4 regions of the Buttiauxella sp. BIGb0471 genome follow, and region 4 is predicted to be linked to each of the others. Evidence: predicted binding sites of a transcription regulator. Region 4 holds the regulator's gene; each other region holds the start of a gene.
The links. Region 4 encodes PhoB, which activates phosphate uptake and scavenging genes when phosphate is short. Its sites were predicted from a motif close to CTGTCATAAAACTGNCNNAT; they were not measured.

Region 1: M2371_RS19940 (MIP/aquaporin family protein) is a predicted target of PhoB. The motif match lies at 5,033-5,052, and genes of this name have one in related genera.
Region 2: phnC (phosphonate ABC transporter ATP-binding protein) is a predicted target of PhoB. The motif match lies at 5,902-5,921, and genes of this name have one in related genera.
Region 3: pstS (phosphate ABC transporter substrate-binding protein PstS) is a predicted target of PhoB. The motif match lies at 2,959-2,978, and genes of this name have one in related genera.

The regions. Positions count from the first base shown of each region.
Region 1 covers NZ_JANUEU010000008.1:41,061-49,208, forward strand. Annotated here, with positions in the region: gene ftsN (cell division protein FtsN) at 1-897, shown strand, start outside; gene hslV (ATP-dependent protease subunit HslV) at 988-1,518, shown strand; gene hslU (HslU--HslV peptidase ATPase subunit) at 1,528-2,862, shown strand; gene menA (1,4-dihydroxy-2-naphthoate polyprenyltransferase) at 2,939-3,868, shown strand; gene rraA (ribonuclease E activity regulator RraA) at 3,961-4,446, shown strand; gene zapB (septal ring assembly protein ZapB) at 4,505-4,744, opposite strand; gene M2371_RS19940 (MIP/aquaporin family protein) at 5,189-6,040, shown strand; gene glpK (glycerol kinase GlpK) at 6,062-7,576, shown strand; gene glpX (class II fructose-bisphosphatase) at 7,675-8,148, shown strand, end outside.
Region 2 covers NZ_JANUEU010000006.1:45,085-53,232, forward strand. Annotated here, with positions in the region: gene M2371_RS17505 (alpha-D-ribose 1-methylphosphonate 5-phosphate C-P-lyase PhnJ) at 1-292, opposite strand, end outside; gene M2371_RS17510 (carbon-phosphorus lyase complex subunit PhnI) at 285-1,349, opposite strand; gene phnH (phosphonate C-P lyase system protein PhnH) at 1,349-1,933, opposite strand; gene phnG (phosphonate C-P lyase system protein PhnG) at 1,930-2,391, opposite strand; gene phnF (phosphonate metabolism transcriptional regulator PhnF) at 2,392-3,117, opposite strand; gene phnE (phosphonate ABC transporter, permease protein PhnE) at 3,134-3,916, opposite strand; gene phnD (phosphonate ABC transporter substrate-binding protein) at 4,028-5,044, opposite strand; gene phnC (phosphonate ABC transporter ATP-binding protein) at 5,079-5,861, opposite strand; gene M2371_RS17545 (DUF2235 domain-containing protein) at 6,052-7,266, shown strand; gene yjdN (VOC family metalloprotein YjdN) at 7,380-7,820, opposite strand; gene M2371_RS17555 (zinc ribbon domain-containing protein YjdM) at 7,987-8,148, opposite strand, start outside.
Region 3 covers NZ_JANUEU010000004.1:400,026-408,173, reverse strand. Annotated here, with positions in the region: gene glmS (glutamine--fructose-6-phosphate transaminase (isomerizing)) at 1-537, shown strand, start outside; gene M2371_RS15740 (MFS transporter) at 610-1,881, opposite strand; partial or broken gene rluF (23S rRNA pseudouridine(2604) synthase RluF) at 2,201-2,923, shown strand; gene pstS (phosphate ABC transporter substrate-binding protein PstS) at 3,067-4,107, shown strand; gene pstC (phosphate ABC transporter permease PstC) at 4,230-5,192, shown strand; gene pstA (phosphate ABC transporter permease PstA) at 5,189-6,079, shown strand; gene pstB (phosphate ABC transporter ATP-binding protein PstB) at 6,127-6,900, shown strand; gene phoU (phosphate signaling complex protein PhoU) at 6,915-7,640, shown strand; gene M2371_RS15705 (PTS ascorbate transporter subunit IIC) at 7,704-8,148, opposite strand, start outside.
Region 4 covers NZ_JANUEU010000005.1:98,125-106,272, forward strand. Annotated here, with positions in the region: gene sbcC (exonuclease subunit SbcC) at 1-839, opposite strand, end outside; gene sbcD (exonuclease subunit SbcD) at 836-2,053, opposite strand; gene phoB (phosphate response regulator transcription factor PhoB) at 2,243-2,932, shown strand; gene phoR (phosphate regulon sensor histidine kinase PhoR) at 2,955-4,247, shown strand; gene brnQ (branched-chain amino acid transporter carrier protein BrnQ) at 4,702-6,024, shown strand; gene proY (proline-specific permease ProY) at 6,096-7,472, shown strand; gene M2371_RS16385 (YicS family protein) at 7,523-7,816, opposite strand; gene malZ (maltodextrin glucosidase) at 7,990-8,148, shown strand, end outside.

The sequences.
Region 1 (8,148 bases), on a different contig from region 4:
CCGACGATGGTCGCTATCGCGGCAGCCGTTCTGGTGACCTTTATTGGTGCCCTGTACTTCATTACTCATCACAAAAAAGATGAAAGCGAAGCCCTGCCTGGGCATAAAGTCACAGGTAACGGCCTGCCACCTAAACCCGAAGAACGCTGGCGTTATATCAAAGAACTGGAAAACCGTCAGACGGGTGTGCGCGCCCCTACCGAGCCTTCTGCCGGTGGTGAAGTGCAAAATAAAGATCAGCTCACCAGTGAACAGCGCCAGTTGCTGGAGCAAATGCAGGCAGATATGCGCCAACAACCGACGCAGCTCAATGAAGTCCCCTGGAACGAACAGACACCAGAGCAGCGTCAGAACACACTTCAGCGCCAGAAAGTGATTCAGCAGCAACAGCAATTCACTGCGCAACAAGTTGCACCGCAGACGCGTACGGTACAGCCACAGTCTCAACCTGCCGCGCAACAGCCTCGTACTGTTCAGCAGCAGTCGCGCACCACAACAACGGCACAACAGCCGTACCAGGATTTGTTGCAAACGCCGCCACATAACACTCAGCAGCGTGCCGCACAGCCGGTGACACAACCGCGTGAATCCGCGCAGCCGAAGGCGGCTCCGATTACCCGTGAGGAAGTAGCGAAACAAGCTCCGGCAGTTCAGGAGAAGCCAAAGGATGAGAAACGCTGGATGGTTCAGTGCGGCTCGTTTAAAGGCAGCGAGCAGGCGGAAACCGTTCGTGCACAGCTTGCATTTGAAGGCTTTGATTCCCGGATTACCACCAACAATGGTTGGAACCGCGTCGTCATTGGCCCAATCAAAGGCAAAGACAATGCTGATGGAACGATCAATCGTCTGAAGATGGCGGGTCACTCTAACTGTATTCGTCTTGGCACTGGGGGTTGAAACCCCCAAAATCCCCCCCATCTATAATTGCATTCAGCCCCGATAAAATGTCGGGGTACTTATTTAGCTGATGCAATAAGGGGTCTGCTCGTGACAACAATAGTAAGTGTGCGCCGTAACGGCCATGTCGTAATCGGTGGTGATGGTCAGGCCACGCTCGGCAATACTGTAATGAAAGGCAACGTCAAAAAAGTACGTCGTTTGTATAACGACAAAGTGATTGCTGGCTTTGCTGGCGGCACTGCGGATGCCTTCACCCTATTCGAACTGTTTGAACGCAAGCTTGAAATGCACCAGGGCCACCTGGTGAAAGCCGCGGTTGAACTGGCAAAAGACTGGCGTACCGACCGTATGCTGCGCAAACTAGAAGCTCTGCTTGCAGTCGCTGACGAAAACGCCTCTCTAATCATCACCGGTAATGGTGATGTTATCCAACCAGAAGATGACCTGATTGCAATTGGTTCAGGCGGCCCTTATGCCCAGGCTGCGGCACGTGCGCTTCTTGAAAATACTGAACTAGGTGCTCGTGACATCGTAGAGAAATCGCTGGGGATCGCCGGTGATATCTGCATCTACACCAACCATTTCCATACTATTGAAGAATTAGCGTCTAAGGCGTAAGGAATCCCCATGTCTGAAATGACTCCACGCGAAATTGTCAGCGAACTGAACAAACACATCATTGGCCAGGACAATGCCAAGCGTTCCGTGGCGATTGCGCTGCGTAACCGCTGGCGCCGTATGCAGCTTGATGAAGAGCTGCGTCATGAAGTTACGCCAAAAAACATTCTGATGATCGGCCCAACTGGCGTAGGTAAAACCGAAATCGCCCGCCGTCTGGCAAAACTGGCTAACGCGCCGTTTATCAAAGTTGAAGCGACCAAATTCACCGAAGTCGGCTATGTGGGTAAAGAAGTGGATTCTATCATCCGCGATCTGACTGATTCCGCGATGAAAATGGTGCGTCTGCAATCCATCGAGAAAAACCGCTATCGTGCTGAAGAAATGGCAGAAGAGCGCATTCTTGATGTGCTGATCCCGCCAGCTAAAAACAACTGGGGCCAAAACGAAACTGCACCTGAGCCATCTGCGGCGCGTCAGTCTTTCCGTAAGAAATTGCGTGAAGGCCAACTGGACGATAAAGAAATTGAAATCGATCTGGCTGCGGCACCGATGGGCGTTGAAATTATGGCTCCTCCTGGCATGGAAGAAATGACCAGCCAGTTGCAGTCCATGTTCCAGAATCTCGGCGGCCAGAAGCAAAAACCACGCAAGCTGAAAATCAAAGACGCGATGAAACTTCTGATTGAAGAAGAAGCTGCGAAACTGGTGAACCCGGAAGAGCTTAAGCAAGACGCAATTGATGCCGTTGAGCAACATGGCATCGTGTTTATCGATGAGATCGATAAAATCTGTAAGCGCGGTGGCAACAGCTCCGGCCCGGATGTGTCTCGTGAAGGTGTGCAGCGTGATTTGCTGCCGCTGGTTGAAGGCTGCACCGTTTCGACTAAACACGGTATGGTCAAAACTGACCATATTCTGTTTATCGCATCTGGCGCATTCCAGGTAGCAAGCCCGTCTGATTTGATTCCAGAATTGCAGGGTCGTCTGCCAATTCGTGTGGAATTACAAGCGCTGACTGTTGAAGATTTCGAGCGTATTCTGACTGAGCCAAACGCGTCGATCACTGTGCAGTACAAAGCGCTGTTGGGCACAGAGGGCGTGAATATCGACTTCACCGAAGATGGTATTCGTCGTATTGCTCAAGCCGCATGGCAAGTGAACGAATCGACTGAAAACATCGGTGCGCGTCGTCTGCACACTGTGCTGGAACGTCTGGTCGAAGATATCTCTTATGATGCCAGCGAGATGAACGGCCAATCCATCCTGATCGATGGCGAATATGTCAGTAAACATCTGGATGAGTTAGTAGCAGATGAAGACTTGAGCCGTTTTATCCTATAATCCCGCTCAACGTATTTTCTTCATTTGAAATGGAGGGCTTATGCCCTCCATTTTTTTATATCTAACAGAGAGAACTATGAGCGAATCGCACTCTGTAAGCACCACTCAGGCCTGGCTTGAAAGCCTGCGCCCACGCACGTTACCTCTGGCATTTGCCTCAATTGTTTGTGGCTCGGCATTGGCTTTCTGGCAAGGCGTGTTTAACCCTGCAATCGCATTGTTGGCATTGTTGACTGCGGGGTTACTGCAAATCCTCTCAAATCTGGCGAATGATTACGGCGATGCGGTAAAAGGCAGCGACAAAGAAGATCGTATCGGGCCATTGCGCGGGATGCAAAAAGGAGTGATTACTCAGGCGCAAATGAAAAAGGCGCTGATGATCACCGTGGTACTAATTTGTCTTTCTGGCCTGGCCCTGGTGGCCGTTGCCTGCCGTACGCTGGCAGATTTCCTCGGCTTCCTGGCTTTAGGTTTACTGGCAATCATCGCGGCCATCACCTACACCGTCGGCACACGTCCGTATGGTTACATGGGGCTTGGTGATATTTCGGTGCTGGTGTTTTTCGGCTGGCTGAGCGTGGCAGGAACCTGGTATCTACAAGCGCACTCTCTCGCGCCTTTAGTCTTTTTACCTGCAACCGCGTGTGGGCTGTTAGCGACCGCCGTGCTTAACATCAATAATTTGCGCGATATCGACAGCGACCGTGAAAACGGTAAAAACACGCTGGCGGTGCGTCTGGGGCCAGCACAGGCTCGTCGTTATCACGCCTGCCTGCTGATGGGCGCTCTGGCCTGCCTGGCCGTGTTTAATCTGGTGTGGCTACAAAGTCTGTGGGGTTGGCTGTTTGTGCTGGCAGCACCGCTTCTGATTAAGCAGACCCTGTTTGTGCTGCGCGAAAGGGATCCGCTCGCGATGCGTCCCATGCTCGAGCGCACGGTAAAAGCCGCGTTGTTGACTAACCTATTGTTTGCGATAGGAGTTGTGCTCAGTACGGTGTCGTTTTAGCTGACAAATATCAATTAACAATTGATGATTTTGCCAACAGTTAACATTAAGCGATATACTGACAACTCGTGCAGCAACAGAATCTTAATCCTATGAAATATGATACTTCCGAGCTTTGCGACATCTACCAGGAAGATGTCAACGTCGTTGAACCGCTGTTTTCCAATTTCGGTGGGCGGTCGTCCTTTGGCGGGCAAATCATCACGGTGAAATGTTTCGAGGACAACGGATTGTTGTATGATCTGCTCGAACAAAATGGCCGTGGCCGAGTGCTGGTGATTGATGGCGGTGGCTCAGTTCGCCGCGCGTTGATTGACGCAGAACTTGCCCGTCTGGCGACTCAAAACGAGTGGGAAGGCATTGTGGTATACGGTGCCGTGCGCCAGGTCGATGACCTGGAAGAACTGGATATTGGTATTCAGGCAATTGCCGCCATTCCTGTTGGCTCTGCGGGTGTTGGCGTTGGCGAAAGTGACGTGCGCGTTAACTTTGGCGGCGTGACATTCTTCTCCGGCGACCATCTGTATGCGGATAACACCGGCATTATCCTTTCCGAAGATCCCCTCGATATTGAGTAACAAAATCGAATAACAAAACGGGCGCCCTGGGGCGCCCGTTTTTATTGAAGCTGTGGTCTTACACTTCTTCCATCTTACCCAGCAGGGCGTGCAGACGATCCTGCCACACGTGCTGTTGCTCTTTCAGAGAATTGTTTTCGCGTACTAATTCTTCATGATTGCTCTGAGATTGCTGAACTTGCTGAGACAGATTGGTGTTCGTCTCTTTCAGTTCTTCGATTTCCATCTGCAGCAGGGTAATGGTATCAATCGCCTGCTGTACTTTTGCTTCCAGTTTCTCAAACACTTCAAATGACATTTCGAACCTCTCCTGAATTGCAAGGCGTTGATGGATGTCTAAATCCCCGTCCCGGATATTCCCCGAAGACACCTTATGAATATATGCGCACCACGCAGCGTGTCTCGATTGTAAGTAGCGTGAGTACCCGTGTCCAGCGAGTTCAAGCGCTCTTTGCGTAACATAACGTTTTTCGGCATATACCGAACGACAGGGCGGCTTAAAATCACTATTTGTTAATGCACTGAAGATTAACGTGCGCGTTTGCGTTGTCATTTTTGGGTGATAATGCGCACATAATAACGCGAAATCGCTCATTTTTATGACGAGCCACACAAATTTAAGGTTCGATATTTCTCGTTTATGTTCGTTAACGATAAATTAACACTACGCCTACATGGCACCTGCGCGGCAGGGAATGCCCGAACAAACAATAATCATTAATTTTGCCTTCAGGACCCTATTATGAGTCAGACAGCTCCATCAACCTTGAAAGGTCAGTGCATCGCCGAGTTCATGGGTACAGCATTGTTGATTTTCTTTGGTGTCGGATGCGTTGCCGCCTTAAAAGTGGCAGGCGCAAGCTTCGGGCAATGGGAAATTAGTATCATCTGGGGGCTGGGGGTAGCGATGGCTATCTACCTGACCGCAGGGGTATCCGGTGCGCACCTCAATCCGGCAGTCACCATCGCATTGTGCCTGTTCGCCTGCTTCGATAAACGCAAAGTGGTTCCGTTTATTGTTTCACAAGTCGCAGGTGCGTTCTGCGCCGCAGCTTTGGTGTATGGCCTGTATTACAATTTATTCCTCGATTACGAACAGACGCATCATATGGTGCGCGGCAGCGTAGAAAGCCTGGATTTGGCCGGTATCTTCTCAACCTACCCCAATCCACACATCAATTTGATTCAGGCGTTTGCCGTAGAGATGGTGATTACCGCCATTTTGATGGGCGTTATCCTGGCTCTGACTGATGATGGCAACGGCATTCCACGTGGCCCATTAGCACCGTTGCTGATTGGCTTGTTGATTGCGGTTATCGGCGCATCAATGGGACCGCTCACCGGCTTTGCCATGAACCCTGCGCGTGACTTCGGTCCGAAACTGTTTGCATGGCTCGCGGGTTGGGGCGATGTTGCCTTTACGGGTGGGCGCGATATTCCTTACTTCCTGGTGCCCGTATTTGGCCCAATAGTAGGCGCAGCGCTTGGCGCGTTTGGCTACCGTAAGTTGATTGGCCACCATTTACCTTGCGATGTATGTGTTGAAGATAAAGAGAAATCCAGCACCTCCACGCAACAAAATGCTTCTTTGTAAGACTGACTTCAGGACAAGATTATGACTCACGAAAAAAAATATATCGTCGCACTTGATCAGGGTACCACCAGCTCCCGCGCCGTCGTCCTGGATCACGATGCCAACGTAGTCAGCGTGTCGCAGCGCGAATTCCAGCAAATCTACCCAAAAGCAGGATGGGTAGAACACGACCCAATGGAGATTTGGGCAACACAAAGTTCCACACTTGTCGAAGTGTTGGCGAAAGCTGACATCAACTCAGACCAAATTGCCGCCATTGGTATCACCAACCAACGTGAAACCGCGATTGTCTGGGAAAAAGAGACGGGCAAACCGATTTATAACGCCATCGTCTGGCAGTGCCGTCGTACCGCAGAAATCTGCGAACAGCTCAAACGCGACGGCCTGGAAGAGTACATCAAATCAGCAACCGGCCTGGTGGTTGACCCGTATTTCTCCGGCACCAAAGTAAAGTGGATTCTGGACCATGTGGAGGGTTCGCGCGAACGTGCTCGCCGTGGCGAATTGCTGTTTGGTACGGTCGATACCTGGCTTATCTGGAAAATGACTCAAGGGCGCGTGCACGTCACCGACTACACAAACGCCTCCCGTACCATGTTGTTTAACATCCACGATCTCACCTGGGATGACCGCATGCTCGAAGCGCTGGATATCCCACGCGAGATGCTGCCAGAAGTGCGTAAATCTTCAGAAGTTTATGGTCAGACTAACATCGGGGGTAAAGGCGGTACGCGTATTCCTATCGCCGGGATTGCTGGCGACCAGCAAGCCGCGCTGTTTGGTCAGTTGTGCGTCAAAGAAGGGATGGCGAAAAACACCTACGGCACCGGCTGCTTTATGTTGATGAACACCGGTACTCAGGCGGTTAAATCTACTCACGGCTTGTTGACGACGATTGCTTGCGGCCCACGCGGCGAAGTGAATTATGCGCTGGAAGGTGCCGTATTCATGGGTGGCGCTTCTATTCAGTGGCTGCGCGATGAAATGAAACTTATCAGCGACGCGACGGATTCCGAGTACTTTGCAACGAAAGTGAAAGACACCAACGGTGTATATGTGGTGCCAGCCTTTACCGGCCTCGGCGCTCCTTACTGGGACCCGTATGCCCGTGGCGCCATCTTCGGCCTGACGCGTGGCGTGAACGCCAACCACATTATCCGCGCCACGCTTGAGTCCATCGCTTATCAAACGCGTGACGTGCTGGAAGCGATGCAGGCTGACGCGAATATCCGTCTTCACGCTCTGCGTGTAGACGGCGGTGCGGTGGCGAACAACTTCCTGATGCAATTCCAGGCGGACATTCTAGGTACGCGTGTAGAACGCCCTGAAGTCCGCGAAGTCACAGCTTTGGGCGCGGCATATCTGGCGGGTCTGGCCGTTGGTTTCTGGCAGAACCTGGACGAAGTTAGCGAGAAAGCGGTTATCGAAAAAGAGTTCCGTCCAGGTATCGAAACCACCGAACGCAACTACCGTTACGCTGGCTGGAAAAAAGCCGTGAAACGTGCGCTCGCCTGGGAAGATCACGAAGAAGGTTAATTGCCCTTCCCCCTAACCCTCTCCCTCAGGGAGAGGGGATCACCCTACCCCGCGTGTGCTAAACTCGGTCGCAATTAGGCTTCTTAAATGAGTGTGTAATGAGACGAGAACTTGCGATTGAATTTTCCCGTGTAACCGAAGCGGCGGCACTGGCGGGTTATAAATGGTTGGGTCGTGGCGACAAAAACACGGCGGATGGTGCAGCCGTTCACGCCATGCGTATCATGCTCAATCAGGTCAATATTGATGGCCAGATTGTGATTGGCGAAGGGGAAATCGACGAAGCGCCAATGCTCTACATTGGTGAAAAAGTCGGTACCGGCCAGGGCGACGCGGTAGACATCGCCGTTGACCCGATTGAAGGTACCCGCATGACGGCAATGGGCCAGGCCAACGCGCTGGCGGTGCTGGCCGTCGGCGATAAAGGCAGCTTCCTGAATGCGCCCGATATGTACATGGAAAAACTGATTGTCGGCCCGGGTGCGAAAGGCATTATCGACCTCAATCTACCACTGGCTGAAAACCTCTATAACATCGCCGTTGCGCTCAATAAGCCACTGAGCGAGCTCACC
Region 2 (8,148 bases), on a different contig from region 4:
ATTCGGTAGTCGCCACGTTGGTGACGCGCTTGAAGAAGTTGCGAATCGACACCGCGTTGGTGGTGTCGTCTGCGCCCTGGTCAATCACTTTCAGCACGTCGTTTTCGCCAATCACGCTGGCAGTGATCTGGATGCCGCCGGTTCCCCAGCCATAGGGCATCGGCATTTCACGCCCGCCAAACGGCACCTGATAACCCGGAATGGCGACTGCTTTGAGAATGGCGCGGCGCAGGGTGCGTTTGGTTTGTTCATCCAGATAAGCAAAGTTGTAGCCGGAGAGTGCCTTAGTCACGATGACGTTCCTTTTGCAGACGTTTGAGCAGTTCCAGTTCGGCCTGGAAATCGACGTAGTGCGGCAGTTTCAGGTGCGAGACAAACCCGGCGGCTTCGACATTATCAGCGTGGGCCAGCACGAACTCTTCGTCCTGCGCCGGGCCTGCTACCGTTTCGTCGTAATCCGGCGCTTGCAGCGCGCGGTCAACCAGCGCCATCGCCATCGCTTTGCGTTCGCTCATGCCGAATACCAGCCCGTAGCCGCGGGTGAAGTGCGGGTCTTCATTTTCGGGGGCGACAAAACCATTGACCATTTCGCACTCGGTAATCAGCAGTTCGCCGATGTTGACCGCAAATCCCAGCTCTTCCGGCACAATTTCCATATCGATATAGCCACTACGAATCTCAGCGGCAAATGGGTGGTTGCGCCCGTAACCGCGCTGCGTGGAATAGGCGAGCGCCAGCAAATAGCCTTCGTCGCCGCGTACCAGCTGTTGCAGACGTGAGGAGCGGGAGCACGGGTAAACCGGCGGCTGGCGGGTGATGTCGTCAGGTTTCTCGCCGTTATCTTCTTCGGCTTTCGCCAGCCCCTGCTTTGCCAGCAGGCTGAATACGTGCGGCGCGGGTTCGGCGTGGTCATCAGCGGTTTTAAGCTGTGGCGCTTCGCCGTTTGCCAGCAGGGTGAAATCCAGCAGACGGTGGGTGTAATCGTAAGTCGGGCCGAGTAATTGCCCGCCCGGCACGTCTTTATAGACCGCAGAAATTCGGCGCTCGATGCGCATCTCACTGGTGTTCAGCGGCTCGCTCACCGCCAGGCGCGGCAGCGTGGTGCGATAAGCGCGCAGCAGAAAGATGGCTTCAACCATGTCGCCGCTGGCCTGTTTGATGGCGAGAGCGGCGAGTTCCCGGTCGGCAATGCCGCCTTCGGTCATCACGCGATCCACCGCCAGACCAAGCTGCTGCTCGATTTGTGCGACGCTCAATTCGGCCAGGTTCGGGCTGCCACGGCGGTTGTGTTCCTGCAATTCATGGGCGGCGGCTATTGCCTTCTCGCCCCCTTTGACGGCGACGTACATCAGCACACCTCCACATGAGTGGTGCGAGGGATCGCCAGCAGGCGGTCGCCGCAGGTGAGAATCAGGTCGATGCCCAGCGGGAACGGGTGCGGGCGCTCGGTGAGTTCGTGGATCACGCAGTCCGGCAGTTGTGGGGCAATCATGCGTTCTTCGCGAATACCCGCGCCGGTTAAGCGCAACATGCGCCCGCCGCTCAGGCTCGGCACCTGCAAAATCAGCGTGGCGCTGGTGTCGGGGGCGACGTCGGTGCCTTGCGCCAGCGCGTTCAACTGCCCGGCGGTGATTTCTGCGTCGGCAACGGCAAACTGCGCGTGTTCAGGCGTCAGGGAAATGGGGGCATTTGTATGGAATCGGACATTTTGCAGCGTGACGTCATTGCTCAGAGCGTCGCTAATCCACACCGGAGTATCGTTATCGGCAAGCGTCAGCAGCACGCTGGTGGAGGCCACATTCAGCGGTTTCCAGCCATGTTGCAGGGAATGCAGCGCGACGATTACGCCCGGCTCGCTCATCGCTTTGAGCAGGCGACGGAAGCTCTGTTGGGCATCCTGCACGGGCAGGTTGAAAGCGGTCATCAGGGTCATGCGTTATCTCCGCGAACCAGAGTGAAGAAGTCGACTCGGCTGCTGTTAATTTGGGTGCGGCGAGCAGCTAAACGCTGTTCGCGATTTGCGGCCAGAGGCGCAATGACGGTTTCTTGTAAAGTCTGGAATCGAACTTTTTCCTGCATCAGCGCGTCGATTACGGCACAGCGTTCGGCGTGGGCTTTGTCGCGCCCTAATAAGTAGCTGTAGCCGTAAGTCCCGTTGGCGAGCTGCACCACGGCGCGGGTTAGCGTGGCGTCACCGGCAAAAAAGCGTTGCCCGGTTGCGCCCATTCGCGCCTGAATTTGTGCAAGTCCGGTTTCGGCCTTGCGGATAACTTGATATTCAGGGTTGAGATTTTGTTCTGCCCAAATGGCGGCCAACTCTTGCGGCAGGCTGTGGGCGAGCACGGCCATCCACTGCTGGCGCTGTGCGGTGTCAAAATGCGGTGCGTCCATTTAGTGCTCCATGGTGAATTCAATCATGTCGGCGCGCGTCAGACTGACGGAGTATTCCGCAGGCGAGGCGTCACCTTCATGGTGGTTGAGAGTGCGCACGCACAGCAGCGGAGACATATTCGGGATCTCCAGCAGGCGACTTTCTTTGGCCTGAGCGCGGCGTGCGCTGATGCGTGTTTGGGTGCGGGTGAGGTTGATACCGAGTTGGGTCTGAATCACGTCGTGCAGCGAACCGCTGGTGAACTGTTGCAGCGTGGGCCACCAGGCAAGTTCCGCAAAGTAATGGTCAATCAGGCACACCGCGATGCCGTTAACGCGGCGCAGTGTGCGCAGGTGAATGATGTTCTCGCCTTCGGTGACGCCGAGCGCGTCTGCCACACTATTTGAGGCCGGGCGCAGTACCGCGAGTAAGCGCTCGCTGGTGGGGTGGCTTCCCTGGTCGAGCAGGTTCTGGCTAAAGCGGGCCTGGGAATTTAACGGGTAGTCGAACGGGCGCATCAGCACTAACACACCAATTCCCTGGCGGCGCTGCACCCAGCCTTTCTCAACTAACTGGTCGATGGCGCGGCGCAGCGTGTGGCGATTCACTTCATAACGCGCTGCCAGTTGGCTTTCGGCTGGCAGGTAGTCGCCACAGCGGTAGTTTTTACGCAGCTCCACTTCGAGCAGGGCGGCGATTTCCTGGTAACGCGTCGGGTAACTGGTCGGATGTCTGGATAAGTGCATTTTCAACAAAGCCTCGTTAAATGAAATGCTTACGTAACCGTTGCGACATGAAATCCAACAGGCTGACGGTGATGATGATGACAATCATCAGCGCGCAGGTTTGCTGGAACTGGAATCCACGAATCGCTTCCCAAAGTGTTACGCCAATCCCGCCTGCGCCCACCATGCCAACCACCGTTGCCGAACGGACGTTCGACTCAAAGCGATACAGCGAGTAGGAAATCAGCAGGGGCATCACTTGTGGCAGCACGCCGTAGATAATCTCTTCAAGTTTGTTGGCGCCGGTGGCGCGAATGCCTTCTACCGGGCCGGGTTCGATAGCTTCCACCGCTTCAGAAAGCAGTTTGGACAGCACGCCGGTGGTGTGAATAAACAGCGCTAAAACGCCAGCGAAGGGACCAAGGCCGACGGCGACCACGAACAGCATGGCGAACACCATTTCGTTGATGGCGCGGCAGGCGTCCATCAGGCGGCGCATCGGCTGGTAAATCCACCATGGCACCAGGTTGTCGGCGCACATCAGGCCGCAGGGAATGGACAGCACGATGGACAGCGCGGTGCCCCAGACGGCGATTTGTAGCGTGACGCCCATTTCACCGAGGTATTGTTGCCACTGGCTGAAGTCAGGCGGGAAGAAGTCGGCGGCGAAGGTCGCCATGTTGCCCGCATCGCGGAACAGAGTCAGCGGAGCCATTTCCGCGCCTTGCCAGGACGCAACGAGGACCGCTAACAAAATCGCCCAGCTCAGTAGCGAGAACCAGCTACGTTTTGGTGCGGCGACCTGAATGGTTTGTTGCATGGGGTGCTCCGTGTTTGGGTTTTGCTTAACACTGTCGGGTGACGCTGCGCTTACCCGACCTACAAGCTCTGGGCCGTAGGGGGGATAAGCGAAGCGTCATCCACCAACAATTTACTGAACCGCTTTATTCACGTTGCTCATCGCAGACAGCGCGGCGGTCAAACGATCCAGGTCACTAAGCTGGTTTTGCAGGGCAGTGACTTTGGTGGCTTTTTCCGGCTCGGCTAACCCTTTGTTGTCCTTCACACCTTGCATCTGTTTGAACAGGGCGAGCTGGCGAATTGGCACCAGTTGCAGGTCGCTGGATGGGCGGAACGGCGCCCAGGTCAGGCCTTTGAGCACCGCAGCTTCTTCTGGCGTTTTGCCGTAAGTCATGAAGAAGTCATAGATTTTGTCTTTGGTGGCTTCAGAAAGATTTTTACGCCACACGATCGGATCGCCTGGGATCAACGGGGATTTCCAGATGACTTTCAGATCTTTGAATTTCTCAGGGGCGGTTTGCTTCAAACGATCAAGGTTTTCAGTGTTGTTGGTCGCCACATCCACCTGTTTGTTCGCCACTGCCAGCGCGTTGGTTTCGTGGTTGGCATTCACTGAGCGTTTGAATTCGTTCGGTGCCGCGTTATTTTTGGCGAAAACGTAGTATCCAGGGACCAGATAACCTGAGGTTGAGTTCGGGTCGCCGTTGCCAAAAGTCAGCTCTTTGCGTTTCGCTAACATGTCCTGCAGATTATTGATTGGGCTGTCTTTGTTAACGATCAACACGCTCCAGTAACCCGGCGTTCCATCTGCCGCGACCGTCTGAGCAAACACCTGGCCGTTGGCGCGATCCACCGCTTCCATGGCCGAAAGGTTGCCGTACCAGGCGATATCCACTTTGTTAAAACGCATACCCTGAATGATCCCGGCGTAGTCCGGCGCGAAGAAAGCATTCACTTTCACGCCCAGTTTCTTCTCCATATCCTTCAGGAACGGGTCCCACTGCGGTTTCAGGTTTTGCTGGGATTCGGTGGAGATAATGCCGAAGTTCAGGGACTTTTCTTGCTCATCCGCATGGGCTGCGTTGAACAGGGCGCTAACGCTCAGGAGGCTGGTAAAGGCGAGTGCTTTTACGGCTTTGTAGCTCATGGCTGACTATTCCTTGAAGTAGATAGCAAAGTGGTTAAGCAGCAACCGCATCAACGCGATTTATGCTGCGGTAAAGATTTCCCAGCCGTTCGTTGTCGAACGCCGAGCTGCTTCCGTCGTAAAAAACATGACCCTGGCGCAGGGCGACAATGCGTTCGCAATAGCGCAGGGCGTAATCCACCTGATGCAGCGTCACGACTACGGTGATGCCGTCCAGACGGTTAATGTCATGCAGCGTTTCCATCACGATGCGTGCGGATTCCGGGTCGAGTGAGGCAATCGGCTCATCGGCCAGAATCACTTTCGCCTGCTGCATCAGCGCCCGGGCAATCGCCACGCGCTGCTGTTGCCCACCGGACAGGGTGGAGACGCGTTGATACGCAAATTGCGCCATGCCGACGCGGGTCAGCGCCTGCAACGCACGTTGCTTTTGTTCGCGGGTAAACCAGTTAAAACAGGTGCGCCAGAACGGCGTGGCACCGAGCGCACCAATCAGCACGTTTTCGAGTACCGTCAGGCGATTCACCAGGTTGAACTGCTGGAAGATGTAGCCGGTGTGAGCACGACTCTGCCGGATATCGCTTGCCAGGCGGCCCGCTTTTTGGACGGTGCGGCCAAGCAATTCAACATGACAATCGGCTGATTTATCAGAAGTAATCAGGCCGCTCAGATGACGTAAGAGAGTGGATTTGCCTGAACCAGACGGCCCCAGCAAAGCGACCATCTCACCTTCATTGACTTCCAAATCAACAGCATTTAATGCCTGATGCTGGTTGAAGGTTTTGCTCAGTTTGTTGACGCGAATAATAGTTTGCATCACACGGCTCCTTAAAAAGTTGCCTCATGGTGCCGATGAAATGTGACGATTTTGTTAAGGATAAGTTTCGGTATGATGAAGAGTGAGTCTCAGCCTGGAAGTCATCAGGCTAATCAACTATTTGTCGTATTGTTTAGCGTCTCGTTTTTGGCTTTGCTTACAGATACCCTCTGGCCTTGGGAATTCAGCAATGAGCAAAAATATTATTTTTTGTGCCGATGGCACATGGAGCGCTCCTGGTGTTGAAGAACAAGCGGATGACGAAGCCGCGGCAAGTAATGTTTATCAGTTATTCGTTGATTTAAAAGGTGCTGTAGACCAGCAAAGTTTGCTACTGGCAAATGAACAAGAAAAGACCCTTACCGATAACAGCGGCAATGTGCTGCAAGTGGCCAAATATATTCATGGCATGGGCGATCCGCATAACGGCCTGGTAAAACGCCTGGGCGGCGCATTTGGTGCGAGCCTGATCATTCCGATCATTCGTGGCTATACGTTTATTAGCCGCCACTGGCAGCCTGGCGACCGGATTTATATTGTCGGATTTAGCCACGGGGCTTATACCGCGCGAATACTGGCAGAAATGATCGTCGATCGTGGGTTGCTCAACCGCGACAGGCTGCATTTAAACGTGCGCAATAAAGAAGAAGCCTGGCGTTTTGGTTCGTCCATCTGGGCGCAATATCTGGCTCATGCGCCGGATATGAGCCCGAGTATTTTGGGCAGCGTATTGCGTGAGCTGCCTGGGTTTTTCTGCGACAGCGTTGATCCCACTTGTATTACGCGCCCGGCTTCCATTGAAGCGGTTGCGGTCTGGGAAACCGTCGGGCAGATGGGCATTCCTAAATATTTCAACGACAAGCGCTACGGTATTTTTCGATTTAACAGTACAGAGCTGCATTCGCGCGTCAAATACGGGCTACAGGCGATTGCAATAGATGAACAGCGCGTCGATTTAACCCCGGTGCTGTGGGATAACCGCGACCGTATTTTGCAGGTGATGTTTCCGGGTATTCATCATGATGTGGGCGGTTATTACAGCGGCACTGATGAAGATCGCTGTTTGTCTAATGGCGCGTATTTGTGGATGCACGATGCGCTCGATGATTTGGGTATTCATTTGGCGCGGGGCGAAGTGGTGTCTGATGCGCTTGGCCCGATGCACTGCGAATGGTATCCGCCAACACGCTATTTGCGCATCATGCCGCGCCAGCTTCCTGCCCCCGTCAGCTCGTCAATGATGGTGCATCAGTCGGTTATCGAGCGGCTTAATGGGGGAAAAACGTTGCTGCAACAGTCGGCGGTAAGCGGGGAGTGGCAGACCGGACCTTATGTTCCGCACCCATTGCTGGATTACCTGCATGCGGCAAACGTGATTCCCATTAATTGGGCGATTGCGCGGTAAAAAGTGTTACCCATGTGCCCGGTTTGTACCGCTAGCGTCATCCACCCTTTTCGTCAGATTTGTCGGATGACGCTGCGCTTATCCGACCTACTTTTGGCATCAGGTCGAACCGGTTACATCGGTTTTTCGACATTCACCATCCACGGAATACCGTATTTATCGGTCAACATGCCAAAGCCTTTTGCCCAGAAGGTTTCCCCCCACGGCATGGTGACATCGCCTCCGGCAGAGAGGCTATCAAACCAGCGTTTGCCCTCGTCGACATCTTTGCTGGTAAGACTCAGCGCGTAACCCGTGTGTTTCACTTTATCGGCGCACATATTGCCGTCACTCATCATCACTTCGCCGCCGCTAATACGTACATTGGCATGCATGATTTTATCGTCAGGCCAGTTAAATCCGCTGCCGCAACCCTCGGCGGTGTCGCTTGCTTCATCCTTCGGCATTTCGCCAAAAGTCATTTTAAACAGTAACTCAGCACCGACGGCTTGCTTGTAGAACTCGATAGCTTCTTCGCAGGTGCCGTCAAAAAAGATGTAGGGGCCAATAGACATGGTCAAATTCCTCATAGAGAGAGATTATTTTATGGACAGAACAAGTTTAGATGCGGGGCGCGGGGCTAGCCAGGCGGGGGAGGGGGAATGGTGGATGACGCTGCGCTTATCTACCCTACAACAACCCTTCGTAGGTCGGATAAGCGCAGCGTCATCCGACACTAAGTTAGTTCTTTTTAACGAACTCCGACTTCAGCTTCATCGGGCCAAAACCATCAATCTTGCAATCAATGTTATGGTCGCCTTCAACCAGACGGATCCCTTTGACTTTAGTACCAATCTTCAACATTGAAGAGCTGCCTTTAACCTTCAAATCTTTCACTACGGT
Region 3 (8,148 bases), on a different contig from region 4:
CAAGATATCGTGCATGGTTTGCAGGCGCTACCAAGCCGTATCGAGCAGATGCTTTCCCAGGATAAGCGCATTGAAGCGCTGGCCGAAGATTTCTCTGACAAACATCATGCGCTGTTCTTAGGCCGTGGCGATCAGTATCCAATCGCAATGGAAGGCGCACTGAAGCTCAAAGAAATCTCTTATATTCATGCGGAAGCGTATGCGGCGGGTGAGCTGAAACATGGCCCACTGGCGCTGATTGATGCGGACATGCCGGTTATTGTTGTGGCTCCAAATAACGAGTTGCTTGAAAAGCTGAAATCAAATATCGAAGAAGTGCGCGCGCGCGGCGGCCATCTGTATGTATTTGCAGATAAAGATGCAGGCTTCGCCAGCAGCGACAACATGCATATCATCGAGATGCCGCATGTAGAAGAAGTTATCGCACCTATCTTCTACACCGTACCGTTGCAGTTGCTGTCTTATCACGTTGCACTGATTAAAGGCACCGACGTTGACCAGCCACGTAACCTGGCGAAATCAGTTACGGTTGAGTAAGCCGTTTTAAGCTGTCATACAAAATGAAAAAGCCCGGTTGCGCTTAGCACAACCGGGCTTTTTATTGCTAAATCAATTCTCTTCCTGCGTCACCAGTTTTGGTTCTTCAGGGGATTTCAGCAGAACCCACAAGACAATCGCCCCGATAACATCAAACACCGAAAGCACGGCGAACAGCGGGCTGAAACCAACCGTGTCGGCCAGCGCACCCACAACCAGTGCAAACATGGTGCTGGCAGTCCACGCAGCCATGCCGGTGAATCCGTTAGCGGTAGCAACTTCGTTGGAGTCAAACATATCAGAAGACAGAGTAATCAACGCGCCAGACAATGACTGGTGAGCGAAGCCACCAACGCATAACAGTGCAATCGCCACCATTGGACTGCCGAACAAGCCGACCATTCCCGGCAGGATCATAAGCGCCGCACCCATCGTGACCACCAGCTTGCGGGATACAACAATATTCACACCAAACATCTTCTGGAACATACCCGGAAAATAACCCCCAATAATGCAGCCAAAATCGGCGAACAGCATCGGGATCCAGGCAAACATGGCGATATCTTTGAGGTTAAAGCCGTAGGTGTGCACCATAAACAGTGGGATCCATGCATTAAACGTCCCCCACGCGGGTTCTGCCAGGAAACGCGGTAATGCGATACCCCAAAACTTACGTTGTTTCAGCAGGCGGCCAATGCGGACTTTCTCAACCTTTGGTTTCTCAGGCTGCCCATCGGTTATATAGAGATACTCTTCCCGAGACAGTGATTTGGTTTTTGACGGGCGGTTATAGGTGAAATACCAACCAGCTGCCCACAGCACGCTGAAAACACCGACGATAATAAACGCCAGTCTCCAGTCCCTGATATAGATTGCCCACGCAACTAGCGGAGGTGCAATCACCGCGCCAATAGAGGAACCAACGTTGAAATAGCCCACAGCAACCGAACGTTCAGTATCCGGGAACCATTCAGTTACTGATTTCAAACCAGCAGGTATCATCGCACTTTCAGCGAAACCGCCGAGGCCACGGAACATTGCCAGACCTTTCCAGCCAGTCGCGAATGACGCACCAATGCAGAACACGCCCCACATCAGGCCGAAAATGGTGTAACCCACCTTTGTACCCAATGTATCAAGCAGATAACCGGCAATAGGTTGTGCAATGGTGTAGCAGGCCGAGAATGTCGCAATAATGTAAGAATATTGCTGTGTGGTAATGTGCAGATCGCTCTGTAATGTTGGCGCTGCGGCAGAAATAGTATTTCGGGTTAAATAGCAAAGAATGGTGCCTAATGTCACCAGTGACAGCATAAACCAGCGCTTGTGGCCTGTTTTGCGCATAATGAATCCCCGTTTTTCAAGCAATAAGTGGCCTGACCGCTGCAAAGCAGCAGGCAAATAAATAATTCAGAGGAGATAAAAATCAGCGGCGCTTCAGAAGACGTCGAGGATTCTGGTTTGGCCCATCCTGGACTTGTTTTTGTAATGTAGATCACACTATTTGTTGATAATGAACCTGTGTTTCACTTTTATTTGTGATTAATCTCAATTTTTTGTGTGTAATCTACCCCTAACGGGTAATGTATGTGACGTGCGTCACATTTCTTTAAGTAATGAGTTGGTGGTAATTATGCAAGATATGAATGAGACGCACCGCAAAATGCCCATCGATTCCCCGGTACGAATTAATAAATACATTAGCGATAGCGGTATCTGCTCGCGCCGCGAAGCCGATCGCTACGTCGAACAGGGCTATGTTTTTATTAACGGCAGGCAGGTCGGTTTTGGTGCTCAAGTCTTTGCTGGTGATGTGGTGAAAGTGAATGACCAGCTTATTGAGCCGCGAGATGACAACGGCCTGGTGTTGATCGCGTTGAATAAGCCTGTTGGCATCATCACCACGATGAAAAAGAGCGTGCGAGGGAATATCAGCGCTCTCATTGAAGGCGACCAACGTATCTCCCCGATAGGGCGTCTGGATAAAGATTCGCAGGGGCTCATTTTGCTGACCAATCACGGTGATGTGGTTAATAAAATTCTGCGTGCGGGCAACAATCACGAAAAAGAGTATGTGGTTAGCGTCAATAAGCCGGTGACTGACGAGTTTATTAAGGGTTTATGCGCGGGTGTACCCATACTGGGTACGGTGACGAAACAATGCAAAGTGACGAAAGAATCGGACCAAATATTTCGCATCATATTAGTTCAAGGATTGAATCGCCAGATACGCCGGATGTGTAAATATTTCGGCTATGAAGTGACCCGACTTGAACGTGTCCGCATCATGAATATCCATCTGGAAGGGCTGCCGCTGGGGGAATCGCGCTACCTGAGCCGCGACGAACAGGACGAGCTATTGAAACGGATTGAACACTCAGAATCCTGAGTATGACAGCTGGAAATATGCCCCAAAGCGGCCTGTCATAAAACTGTCATAATTCGTACATTTAAATGTCACCAAACTGTCCTATTTTCTATCCTGCAACCACTAAACAACGATTTACGTTCACCTCTGCAGGAGACATTATGAAAGTTATGCGTACCACTGTCGCAACTGTTGTCGCCGCGACCTTATCCCTGAGTGCTTTCGGCGCGTTTGCTGCTGCAAGCCTGACTGGCGCTGGTGCAACCTTCCCTGCGCCGGTGTATGCCAAATGGGCAGATACTTACAATAAATCAACTGGTAACAAAGTTAATTACCAGGGTATCGGCTCCTCCGGTGGCGTTAAACAAATCATTGCTCACACCGTGGATTTCGGCGCATCTGACGCGCCATTGTCTGATGAAAAGCTGCAACAAGAAGGTTTGTTCCAGTTCCCGACTGTCATCGGCGGTGTTGTTCTGGCGGTCAACCTGCCAGGCGTGAAATCCGGAGAGCTGGTGCTCGACGGTAAAACCCTGGGTGACATCTACCTGGGTAAAATCAAAAAATGGGATGACGAAGCTATCGCTAAACTCAACCCAGGCATGAAACTGCCACAGCAGAACATTGCGGTTGTGCGTCGTGCTGACGGTTCCGGTACTTCCTTCGTCTTCACCAGCTACCTGGCGAAAGTGAACGAAGAGTGGAAAACTAAAATCGGTGCAGGCTCAACGGTAAACTGGCCGACGGGTCTGGGCGGTAAAGGCAACGACGGTATCGCCGCGTTTGTTCAGCGTCTGCCAGGTTCAATCGGTTATGTTGAATACGCTTACGCTAAGCAAAACAACCTCGCTTATACCAAACTGGTTTCAGCTGACGGTAAACCAGTAGCGCCTTCTGAAGAGAACTTTGCAAATGCTGCAAAAGGTGCGGACTGGAGCAAATCATTCGCTCAGGATCTGACAAATCAGAAAGGTGACAGCGCGTGGCCAATCACGTCTACCACCTTCATTCTGATTCACAAAGAGCAGAAAAACCCAGAGCAAGGCGCTGAAGTGCTGAAGTTCTTCGACTGGGCTTACAAAGACGGTGCAAAACAGGCGAGTGACCTGGATTACGCTGCCCTGCCAGACGCTGTGGTTGAACAAGTTCGTGCAGCATGGAAGACCAACGTGAAAGACCGCTCCGGTAAGGCGCTTTATTAATTAATGAAAATGGCGGATGGCGCGAATGCTTATCCGCCTTACAACTGCTTTTCGTAGGTCGGATTAGCGTAAGCGACATCCGACATGTTGTAAGAAATGTATTTAAACTTAAAGAGTAAGTTATGGCAGTGAGTAAGCCGGTGTTCAAAGCCCCTGGCAAACAAGGTGATGTCATTTTCAGCGCGCTGGTAAAACTGGCTGCGCTGATTGTGCTATTTCTGCTGGGCGGGATCATCATCTCCCTGGTCATCTCCTCCTGGCCAAGTATCGAGAAATTTGGATTCTCGTTCCTGTGGAATAAAGAGTGGGATGCTCCTAACGATATTTATGGTGCGCTGGTGCCGATTTACGGCACGCTAGTCACCTCGTTCATTGCGTTGTTAATCGCAGTACCGGTGAGTTTCGGTATCGCGCTGTTCCTGACGGAATTGGCACCCGGTTGGTTGCGCCGCCCGTTGGGTATCGCCATTGAACTGCTGGCGGCTATTCCTAGTATCGTGTACGGCATGTGGGGCCTGTTTATCTTTGCTCCGCTGTTTGCGAAGTATTTCCAGGAACCGGTCGGCAATGTGCTCTCTTCTGTACCCATTGTCGGTGAACTGTTCTCAGGCCCGGCGTTCGGTATCGGTATTCTTGCGGCTGGCGTTATTCTCGCCATTATGATCATCCCTTACATCGCTTCTGTAATGCGCGATGTATTCGAACAAACTCCTGTGATGATGAAAGAGTCGGCCTACGGTATCGGCTGTACCACATGGGAAGTTATCTGGCGCATCGTTTTACCGTTTACCAAAAACGGCGTGATTGGTGGCGTGATGTTAGGTTTAGGTCGTGCTCTGGGTGAAACCATGGCGGTAACTTTCATCATCGGTAACACCTACCAACTCGACAGCGCTTCGCTGTATATGCCGGGCAACAGTATTACCTCTGCCCTGGCGAACGAATTTGCTGAAGCGGAATCCGGCCTGCATACCGCAGCATTGATGGAACTCGGCCTGATCCTGTTTGTTATCACCTTTATCGTGCTGGCTATCTCTAAGTTTATGGTTATGCGTCTGGCGAAGAATGAAGGAGCGCGCTCATGACGACTATGGAAATGCAAAGTCGCGCGGCGTTAGCGGAATCACGCCGCAAAATGCAGGCTCGTCGTCGGTTTAAAAACCGCATTGCTCTGACACTTTCAATGGGAACCATGGCATTTGGCCTGTTCTGGTTGGTGTGGATCCTGTTCTCTACGGTGACTCGCGGTATCGACGGCATGTCGATTGCGCTATTCACCGAAATGACACCACCGCCGAATACAGAAGGTGGTGGCCTGGCTAACGCCCTCGCGGGTAGCGGCTTGTTGATCCTGTGGGCGACCGTGTTTGGTACGCCGCTGGGCATCATGGCGGGTATCTACCTGGCGGAGTATGGCCGCAAATCAGCGTTGGCCGAGGTTATTCGTTTTATCAACGACATCCTGCTTTCTGCACCATCTATTGTTGTCGGTCTGTTTGTTTACACCATTGTGGTGGCGAAAATGCAGCACTTCTCCGGCTGGGCTGGGGTAATTGCGCTGGCGTTATTACAGGTGCCGATTGTTATCCGCACCACTGAAAACATGCTGAAACTGGTACCAGACAGTCTGCGCGAAGCGGCATACGCATTGGGTACGCCAAAATGGAAAATGATTTCTGCAATTACGCTGAAAGCCTCTGTTTCCGGGATCATTACTGGCGTATTGCTGGCGATTGCACGTATCGCGGGTGAAACCGCCCCGCTGCTGTTCACGTCGCTCTCCAACCAGTTCTGGAGCACTGACATGATGCAGCCGATTGCTAACTTGCCAGTGACGATATTCAAATTTGCGATGAGCCCATTTGCCGAATGGCAACAGTTAGCCTGGGCTGGCGTTCTGATTATTACCCTTTGCGTACTGCTGCTAAATATTCTGGCGCGTGTGATTTTTGCGAAGAGTAAACACGGTTAAATTTTGCGGCGCGGCAAAGGCGGCGTCGGATGGAGATTAAGAAACAGATGAGTATGGTCGAGACTACCCCAGACAAAATTCAGGTTCGTGATTTGAACTTCTATTACGGTAAGTTCCATGCCCTGAAAAACATCAATCTGGATATCGCTAAGAACCAGGTTACCGCGTTCATCGGCCCGTCAGGCTGTGGCAAATCCACCCTGCTGCGTACATTCAACAAAATGTACTCGCTCTACCCGGAGCAGCGCGCCGAAGGTGAAATTCTGCTGGATGGGGAAAACATCCTCACTCAGAACCAGGACATCGCCCTGCTGCGTGCCAAAGTGGGCATGGTATTCCAGAAGCCGACGCCATTCCCAATGTCGATTTATGACAACATCGCGTTCGGCGTGCGCCTGTTTGAAAAGCTGTCACGCAGCGACATGGACGAGCGTGTGCAGTGGGCTTTGACCAAAGCCGCATTGTGGAACGAAACTAAAGATAAATTGCACCAGAGCGGATACAGTCTCTCCGGTGGCCAGCAGCAGCGTCTGTGCATTGCGCGTGGAATCGCGATTCGCCCGGAAGTGTTATTGCTTGATGAGCCATGTTCAGCGCTTGACCCAATTTCTACTGGTCGCATTGAAGAGCTGATCACCGAGCTGAAACAAGATTACACCGTGGTGATCGTGACCCACAACATGCAGCAGGCGGCGCGTTGCTCAGACCACACCGCGTTTATGTACCTCGGCGAGCTGATTGAATTTAGCGAAACCGACACGCTGTTTACCACACCCGCTAAAAAGCAAACCGAAGACTATATTACTGGCCGTTACGGCTGATCCGGGAGAATACAATGGATAGCCTCAATCTCAACAAACACATTTCCGGCCAGTTTAACGCCGAGCTGGAATATATCCGCACCCAGGTCATGACCATGGGTGGGCTGGTGGAGCAACAGCTTTCTGATGCGATCACTGCCATGCACAATCAAGATGGCGAACTGGCAAAGCGCGTCATCGAAGGCGACCAGAAAGTTAACATGATGGAAGTGGCGATCGATGAAGCCTGCGTGCGTATCATCGCTAAACGCCAGCCAACCGCCAGCGACCTGCGCCTGGTGATGGCTATCATCAAAACGATTTCTGAGCTGGAACGTATCGGTGATGTCGCGGATAAAATCTGCCGCACGGCGCTGGAAAAATTCTCCCACCAGCACCAGCCGCTGCTGGTTAGCCTCGAGTCATTAGGCCGTCACACCGTGCAAATGCTGCATGACGTACTGGATGCGTTTGCGCGTATGGATCTCGACGAAGCGGTGCGTATTTATCGCGAAGATAAGAAAGTTGACCAGGAATATGAAGGCATCGTGCGCCAGTTGATGACTTATATGATGGAAGACTCGCGCACTATTCCAAGCGTGTTGACTGCACTGTTCTGTGCGCGTTCTATTGAGCGTATCGGCGACCGTTGCCAGAACATCTGCGAGTTTATTTTCTACTTCGTTAAAGGGCAGGACTTCCGTCATGTCGGCGGCGACGAACTGGATAAACTGCTGGCGGGTAAAGACCCGAAAGAGTGATAAAAAAGAGTTATAAAAACGCCAGCGAATCGCTGGCGTTTTTATTGGTACGTCACTCAAAGATTAGCGAACGATAATCCCTAACAGAATCCCCAGCGCGCCAAAGTCGGCATCACTGAAAGTGGTGTTAGCAAAACCGATATCGCCCAGCACTGGCAGCAAGAACACTGGCAGGAAGGTAATCAACAAGCCCTGCGCAAATGCACCCAGAATCGCGCCACGACGTCCGCCGGTTGCGTTACCGAATACGCCAGCGGCTGCACCGACGAAGAAGTGCGGCACCACGCCTGGGATAATCACGGTCATGTTCAGCAGATACAGCGCGAACATACCGATTAAACCTGCGGCAAAGCTGCTCAGGAAGCCAACCAGTACAGCATTAGGTGCATACGGGAACACGACCGGGCAATCGAGCGCTGGCTTCGCGTTCGGCACCAACTTGTCGGAAATACCTTTGAACGCTGGAACGATTTCCGCAATCACCATGCGCACACCTTGCAGGATGATG
Region 4 (8,148 bases):
AACTCTGGCGCGGCGGCTTCTATTGCGTTATTCGCCGCTTTTAAAGAGTGTTCTGCCTGCCCATGTTTTTGCGTGAGCTGCGCCAGTTGGCCTAACCATTGCTGATGCTGCTGGAGTTTCATTTGTTCTGCGAGCAGCGCTTTTTCTTCTACGCTCAGGGTCTGAAAACTCTCAGAAAGCTGCTGGTGCTGCTCTTCACTTAACAATGCTACGCCAGCGGCCTGCGCTTGTAGGTTTTCAAGCTGGCTGCGCACATTTTTATGATTCTCGAACACCGCCGCAGAAACGGTGCCATATATTTCAGTTCCGGTCAGCTCTTCGAGCAAAGAGGCGCGGTCATTGGCATTGGCATTTAAGAACGCAGCAAACTGGCCCTGGGATAACATCATTGAGCGGGTGAATCGGTCGTAATCCAGACCGGTGAGTTTGGACGTAACCTCAAGTTTGTCTTTGACTTTATCGGCAATAATCTTGCCACTTGCCACTTCTGCAAGCTCGATACGCGGGGCTTGTAGATTGCCGTTGGCCGCATTGCGCGCACGGTTCTGGCTCCAGAATGCACGATAGGCAACCCCTTTTACTTCAAATTCCACTTCCGCCAGGCATTCGGCGGTGTCGCGCGTCATGAGATCATTTTGCGATTGCGTGACGGTATTGAGGCGCGGTGTCTGGTGGTAAAGCGCGAGACAAATCGCATCGAGCAGCGTGGTTTTCCCGGCTCCTGTTGGCCCGGTTATGGCAAACAAACCGTTGCTGGCGAACGGTTCGCGGGTGAAATCGACTTTCCATTCCCCTTTCAGGGAATTGAGGTTTTTTAAGCGCAGGCTAAGGATTTTCATGCTTCTTCCTCCACGTCATGCAGGCTCGCCACCGTTTGGGCAAATAGCGTTCGCAAACGCTGTGCTCGTTCTTCGGAGGTGTCTTCCTGAACCAGGCGGCGCTCAAAAACCTCTTCAACCGTCAGCTCACTCAGCGTTTCTTTATGTTGCTGGGCGATAACGCGATCGCGCTGTTCACGGCTGCGACGCAGCAACACCACTTCGACGGGTAGCGTTTCGGTTAATTGTTGAATATGACGCTGCATATCATGCAGATATTCTTCGGTAGCGATTTCAATATCCAGCCAAACTTTGGGTTCTGCTGGTGCATCGCGCCACTGCGCGAGTTGCTGTTCGATTTCACTCAGAGAACCTTTGATGACTGCTAAAGGCTGGCTGACAGGCACCGTCAGCGGAGTCACTTCATGAAGCACGCCTTCGGCAAACTCAACCAGATAAACACTTTTGTTCTTGCCTGTTTCGTCAAAACTTAACGGGATGGGCGAGCCGCTATAGCGAATATGTTCAGTGCCACCAATGAGTTGGGCACGATGGATATGGCCGAGTGCGATGTAGTCGGCTGCGGGGAAATGCTGCGCCGGGAAAGCATCCAGTGTGCCGATGTAAATATCGCGCACCGCATCGCTTTTGGTTACGCCCACGGTGGTTAAATGGCCGGTCGCGATAATCGGCAGCTTCGCATCAGCGCGTAATTCGCAGGCGGTGGTGTAACACTGCTGGTAATGCTCGCTGATGGCTTCCATCAACGAACGCTGCTTTTCGTGGCCGGAAAGCCCCGCCTGGCTATTTTGAATATCCCGTGGGCGCAGGAATGGAATCGGACAGAGAATGGCACCCGGTTCACCCGATTTAGCGTTGAGCACGATAGCCTGCTGGCTGGCATCATGCCGCGCACTGGCAATGACATAAGTATTCAGGCATGCCATTAATTCACGAGATTCATTCAGCGTGGCTACGGAATCATGATTTCCCGCCAGCACCACGAGAGAACAGCCTGTTTGCTGAAGTTGCACCACAAAACGGTTATACAATTCGCGTGCGTAACTTGGCGGCGAGCCGGTATCAAAAATATCGCCTGCGACAATTATCGCATCCACATCATGCTCGACTGCGGCTTGAAGCAACCATTCAAGAAACGCCTGGTGCTCTGGCCCACGGCTTTTGGTATAAAAATTTTGACCAAGATGCCAGTCTGAAGTGTGAATAATGCGCATTGGTTGTCCCTTGGCATAAAAAAGCGTGGCGGGATTATAAAGCGGATGAGCAAGAACGACACAATTGAGTGTCATAATTCATTGTGATGAATCACCAGGCATTTATGTTTTTCATAAATCTGTCATAAATCTGACGCATAATGGCACCGCATTGAAACAACAATAATTATTCCTTGAGCAGGGCGAATCATGGCGAAGCGTATTTTAGTCGTAGAAGATGAAGCTCCAATCCGTGAAATGGTGAGCTTTGTGCTTGAGCAAAACGGTTTTCATCCTGTAGAAGCGGAAGATTATGACAGTGCAGTGAATCTGCTTATCGAACCCTTTCCGGATTTAATTTTACTCGACTGGATGCTGCCGGGTGGTTCGGGTATTCAATTCATCAAGCATTTGAAACGCGAAGCATTAACTCGTGAAATCCCGGTGATGATGCTGACGGCGCGTGGTGAAGAAGAAGACCGCGTGCGAGGGCTTGAAGTCGGAGCCGATGACTATATTACCAAACCGTTTTCCCCGAAGGAGCTTGTGGCACGCATTAAAGCGGTGATGCGCCGCATCTCTCCGATGGCGGTGGAAGAGGTGATTGAGATGCACGGGCTGAGCCTTGATCCGTCATCGCACCGCGTCATGACCGGTGAGAACCCATTGGATATGGGGCCAACAGAATTTAAATTATTACACTTCTTTATGACGCACCCGGAACGGGTGTATAGCCGTGAGCAACTGCTTAATCATGTATGGGGTACCAATGTTTATGTCGAAGACCGAACGGTGGACGTACATATTCGGCGGTTACGCAAAGCGCTTGAACATAGTGGACATGACAGAATGGTACAAACAGTACGCGGTACGGGTTATCGGTTCTCAACCCGCTTTTAATTCCTTGTCAGGAGAATGACGCGTGCTGGAAAGGTTGTCATGGAAAAGGCTGGTGATGGAGCTGGTGCTCTGTTGCATACCCGCCGCCATCTTAGGTCTTATTTTCGGCCATTTACCGTGGTTTTTATTACTGGCAGTCACCGGACTGCTGGCTTGGCATTTCTGGAATTTACTGCGTTTATCGTGGTGGCTGTGGGTGGATCGCAGTATGACGCCGCCGCCAGGCCGCGGGAGTTGGGATCCCCTGTTGTACGGTCTTCATCAGATGCAGCTGCGCAACAAAAAGCGCCGCAAAGAGTTAGGCAATCTGATTAAGCGTTTTCGTAGCGGAGCCGAATCGCTGCCCGATGCGGTGGTTTTGACCACGGAAGAAGGGACGATTTTTTGGTGCAACGGTCTGGCGCAACAATTGCTGGGGTTACGCTGGCCGGACGATAACGGGCAGAACATCCTTAACTTGCTGCGCTACCCTGAATTTACTCGCTATTTGTCGCAAAAAGAGTTTTCGCGTCCGTTAACTTTGGTACTCAATACGGGCCGCCATCTGGAGTTCCGTGTGATGCCCTACAGCGATGAGCAGTGGCTGCTGGTGGCACGCGATGTGACTCAGATGCACCAGCTCGAAGGGGCGCGACGTAATTTCTTTGCTAACGTCAGTCACGAACTGCGAACGCCGCTCACGGTGCTGCAAGGTTATCTGGAGATGATGCAGGACCAGACGCTTGAAGGGCCGCTGCGTGAGAAAGCATTAGGCACAATGCGCGAGCAAACTTCGCGCATGGAAGGGTTGGTTAAGCAGCTTCTGACGCTTTCAAAAATAGAAGCCGCTCCGGCCATGGTGCTCAATGAAAAGATTGATGTGCCGCTGATGCTGCGTGTTGTAGAACGTGAGGCGCAAACTCTCAGCCATGAACGGCAGACGATACAATTTGATATCGATCCCACGCTGAAAGTCTTTGGCAATGACGAGCAACTGAGGAGTGCGATTTCTAACCTCGTTTATAACGCAGTCAACCATACGCCAGAAGGCACGCATATTACGGTGAGCTGGAAACGTGTGGCGGGTGGGGCAAGTTTTAGCGTGACTGATAATGGTCCGGGGATTTCAGCAGAACACCTTCCGCGCCTGACTGAGCGTTTTTACCGCGTCGACAAAGCGCGTTCGCGTCAGACGGGCGGCAGCGGGCTTGGGCTGGCGATAGTCAAACATGCTTTAAGCCACCATGACGCACGCCTGAATATTGAAAGCCAGCCGGGCAAAGGTTCAACGTTTTCCTTTGTTTTGCCCGAGCGGTTAATCGTTAGCGAGAAATAGACTGATAATCAGTTTTCGTCGGTCGTACAGATGCGTCATCCGACACTGGCGCAATAAGTGTCAAAATAACTTTCCACAGGCCGCTTTTCTGGCCTGTGTTTTTTTTGCCCACATGTAAATCAAAAACACTCAATCGGTTATAATTTAACCACACAAAAGACCATGATCTTTTCCTCTGATTAATCGAATCCACTAGTGATGCTGTTAATTTAAGGATATCAATCTGGTTTTTAGATCCGTTCTTGCCTTCAAACGCTATAAGCGTTTTAATTGCGGCCCTGTGATTGGTAGACCGACTGGATATGAGTGGTAATTCAAACAACTATTCTTCTCCACCGATCCCGGAAAGGATTTTCCGCTGTCGAGTCTACTGATTGCCGCTTTTATGCCGAGTTAACAGGTATAAAAATTTGAATACTTTCAACACCACACATCCACAGGCTGCAAATATTTTATGACCCATCATTTGAAATCTCGAGACATCCTCGCACTGGGCTTTATGACCTTTGCGCTGTTTGTCGGCGCAGGCAATATCATTTTCCCTCCAATGGTGGGGCTACAAGCGGGTGAACACGTTTGGATTGCATCATTAGGCTTCCTGGTAACGGCTGTAGGCCTGCCGGTGCTGACTATTGTCGCCATCGCTCGTGTCGGCGGGGGCATTGATAGCCTCAGTTCGCCAATTGGCCGCCGTGCCGGTGTGTTGTTAGCCACCATTTGTTATCTGGCTGTTGGGCCGCTGTTCGCCACACCGCGTACTGCTACCGTTTCTTTTGAAGTGGGAATAGCGCCGCTGGTCGGCACCGGTGAGTTACCGCTGTTTATCTACAGCCTGGTTTACTTTGCGATTGTGATTGGCGTTTCGCTGTATCCGGGCAAACTTTTAGACACCGTTGGCCATGTGCTCGCCCCGGTAAAAATTGTCGCGCTGCTGGCGCTGGCTGCGGGCGCAATGTTGTGGCCTGCGGGTGGTATCAGCACGGCGACTGAAGCGTATCAGAATGCTGCGTTCTCAAACGGCTTCGTGAATGGTTATCTCACCATGGATACCCTGGCATCGTTAGTGTTCGGCATAGTGATTGTCAACGCCGCGCGTTCGCGTGGGGTGACTGAATCCCGTCTGCTGACGCGCTATACCATTTGGGCTGGCTTGATTGCCGGTGTTGGCTTAACGCTGATTTATCTGGCTCTGTTCCGCCTGGGTTCTGACAGCGCAACGTTAGTTGCCGATCAAAACGCGAACGGTGCCGCAATTCTGCATGCGTATGTGGCTCATACTTTCGGTGGTGCGGGTAGCTTCTTCCTGGCAGCCTTGATTTTCCTGGCTTGTATGGTCACGGCAATTGGCCTGACTTGTGCGTGTGCTGAATTCTTCAGCCAGTATTTGCCACTGTCTTATCGTTCGCTGGTGTTTATCCTGGGCCTGTTCTCAATGGTGGTTTCCAACCTGGGTTTAAGCCATCTGATTCAGGTTTCAATTCCAGTGCTGACGGCAATTTACCCGCCGTGTATCGCGTTGGTGGTGTTGAGCTTTACCCGTCCGTGGTGGCATAACTCAACCCGCGTGATTGCTCCAGCGATGCTCATCAGCACCTTGTTTGGTATTCTCGATGGGATTAAATCATCGGCAATCAGTGATATTTTACCCGCGTGGGCCGCGCGTTTGCCGCTGGCCGATCAGGGGCTGGCATGGTTAGCGCCAACGGTGATTATGGTGGTTCTCGCCATCATTTGGGACCGCGCCGCAGGGCGACAGGTGGCTTCAACCGCCCACTAAAATTTTTGATTTTCTTTAACCACGGGGCTTTGCTCCGTGGTTTTTTTATTGTTAAGCAGGGTGTGGAATCAATGGAAAACGCTAATAAGCTCAAGCGCGGCTTGAGTACCCGGCACATACGCTTTATGGCGTTGGGTTCGGCAATTGGCACCGGGCTGTTTTATGGCTCGGCGGACGCTATCAAAATGGCTGGTCCAAGTGTGTTGCTGGCTTATATCATCGGTGGTGTGGCGGCATATATTATTATGCGCGCGCTGGGTGAGATGTCGGTTCATAACCCTTCAGCCAGTTCTTTCTCACGCTACGCGCAAGATAACCTCGGCCCGCTGGCAGGCTATATCACCGGCTGGACCTACTGTTTCGAAATCCTGATTGTGGCAATTGCGGATGTCACCGCGTTTGGCATCTACATGGGGCTGTGGTTCCCGGCGGTGCCGCATTGGGTCTGGGTGTTGAGCGTGGTGTTAATCATTTGCGCCATCAACCTGATGAGCGTGAAGGTGTTCGGCGAACTTGAATTCTGGTTCTCGTTCTTCAAAGTTGCCACCATCATCATCATGATTGCTGCTGGTATTGGCATCATCGTGTGGGGGATTGGCAACGGCGGCCAGGCAACGGGGATCCACAATCTGTGGACCAACGGCGGCTTCTTCAGCAATGGCTGGATAGGCATGATTATGTCGTTGCAGATGGTGATGTTTGCCTATGGCGGCATTGAAATCATCGGTATTACGGCTGGCGAAGCGAAAGATCCGCAAAAATCTATCCCGCGCGCTATCAACTCCGTACCACTGCGTATCCTGGTGTTCTACGTGGGTACGCTGTTTGTCATCATGTCCATTTACCCGTGGAACCTGGTGGGAACAGAAGGTAGCCCGTTTGTGCTGACTTTCCAGCATATGGGGATTAACGCTGCGGCAGGCATTCTGAACTTCGTGGTGATTACCGCGTCCCTTTCAGCGATTAACAGCGACGTGTTTGGTGTGGGGCGTATGTTGCACGGCATGGCGGAGCAGGGCAGCGCACCGAAAGTGTTCGCTAAAACTTCACGTCATGGCATCCCTTGGGTGACGGTATTAGTGATGTGCTTTGCGCTGTTACTGGCGGTGGTGCTGAACTACCTGATTCCAGAAAACGTCTTCCTGGTGATTGCATCGCTGGCAACTTTTGCCACGGTATGGGTATGGATAATGATTTTGCTGTCGCAAATCGCTTTCCGTCGCAAGCTTTCACCAGAAGAAACCAAAGCGCTGAAATTCCCGGTTCCGGGTGGGATTGCCACCACCATCGTTGGCCTGATATTCCTGGTGTTTATCATCGGGTTAATTGGCTGGCATCCAGACACTCGCATCTCACTGTATGTGGGCTGCGTATGGATTGTGATGCTGCTGGTGGGCTGGATGTTTAAACGCCGCCAGATATTGGCCGCGAGCGAAAGCAACAGCTGAGTTTAAGCACCGATAAACGGTGGATGGCGTAAACGTCATCCGCCGTATCACTACATCTCCGGGCACTCGACCTTACTTATCGCATCCCAGTAGTTTTTCTCGTTATTGCGTTCCAGAGCAATCCTCGCATCCCGGATATACCGCTTGTTATCTTCGTTGGAGAGGATTTTATTCCCCCACGCTTCATCAGACATTTTCTTTTGCGGATGGCAGGTCTTTTTTAAATCGACCGTAATCTGTTGTTTATACTTGCCAAATTCCAGACCCTCGTACGGCGAGCTGGCGAGTGTATTGGCCGAGTAAATGACGAAAAGAAACAGGGTGAGGTTGCGGGCGATAGACATTTCAATTTCCTCAGGCAGTGAGAATGTTCTCACTATAGGTAGCGCTAACTTATTAAGCAAACGGCTTAATTTCTCCACCCCCGCATTCCTCCCCCAATAAAAATAGCAATGATGAGTGATCCCCAGCTACGCTGTGGCAAGGTGGCGCAAATTAATTATCTGGGGACACGATTATGTTGAATGCCTGGCACCTCCCGGTGCCCCCTTTCATACAAACACGTAAAGATAAGCTGCACATCACGTTATGGGTTTCTGGCACTGACTTACCGCAGCGCGTCGTTTTGCGCTATGAAAAAGATAACGAAGAAACCTCGCTTCAGATGACTCGTCAG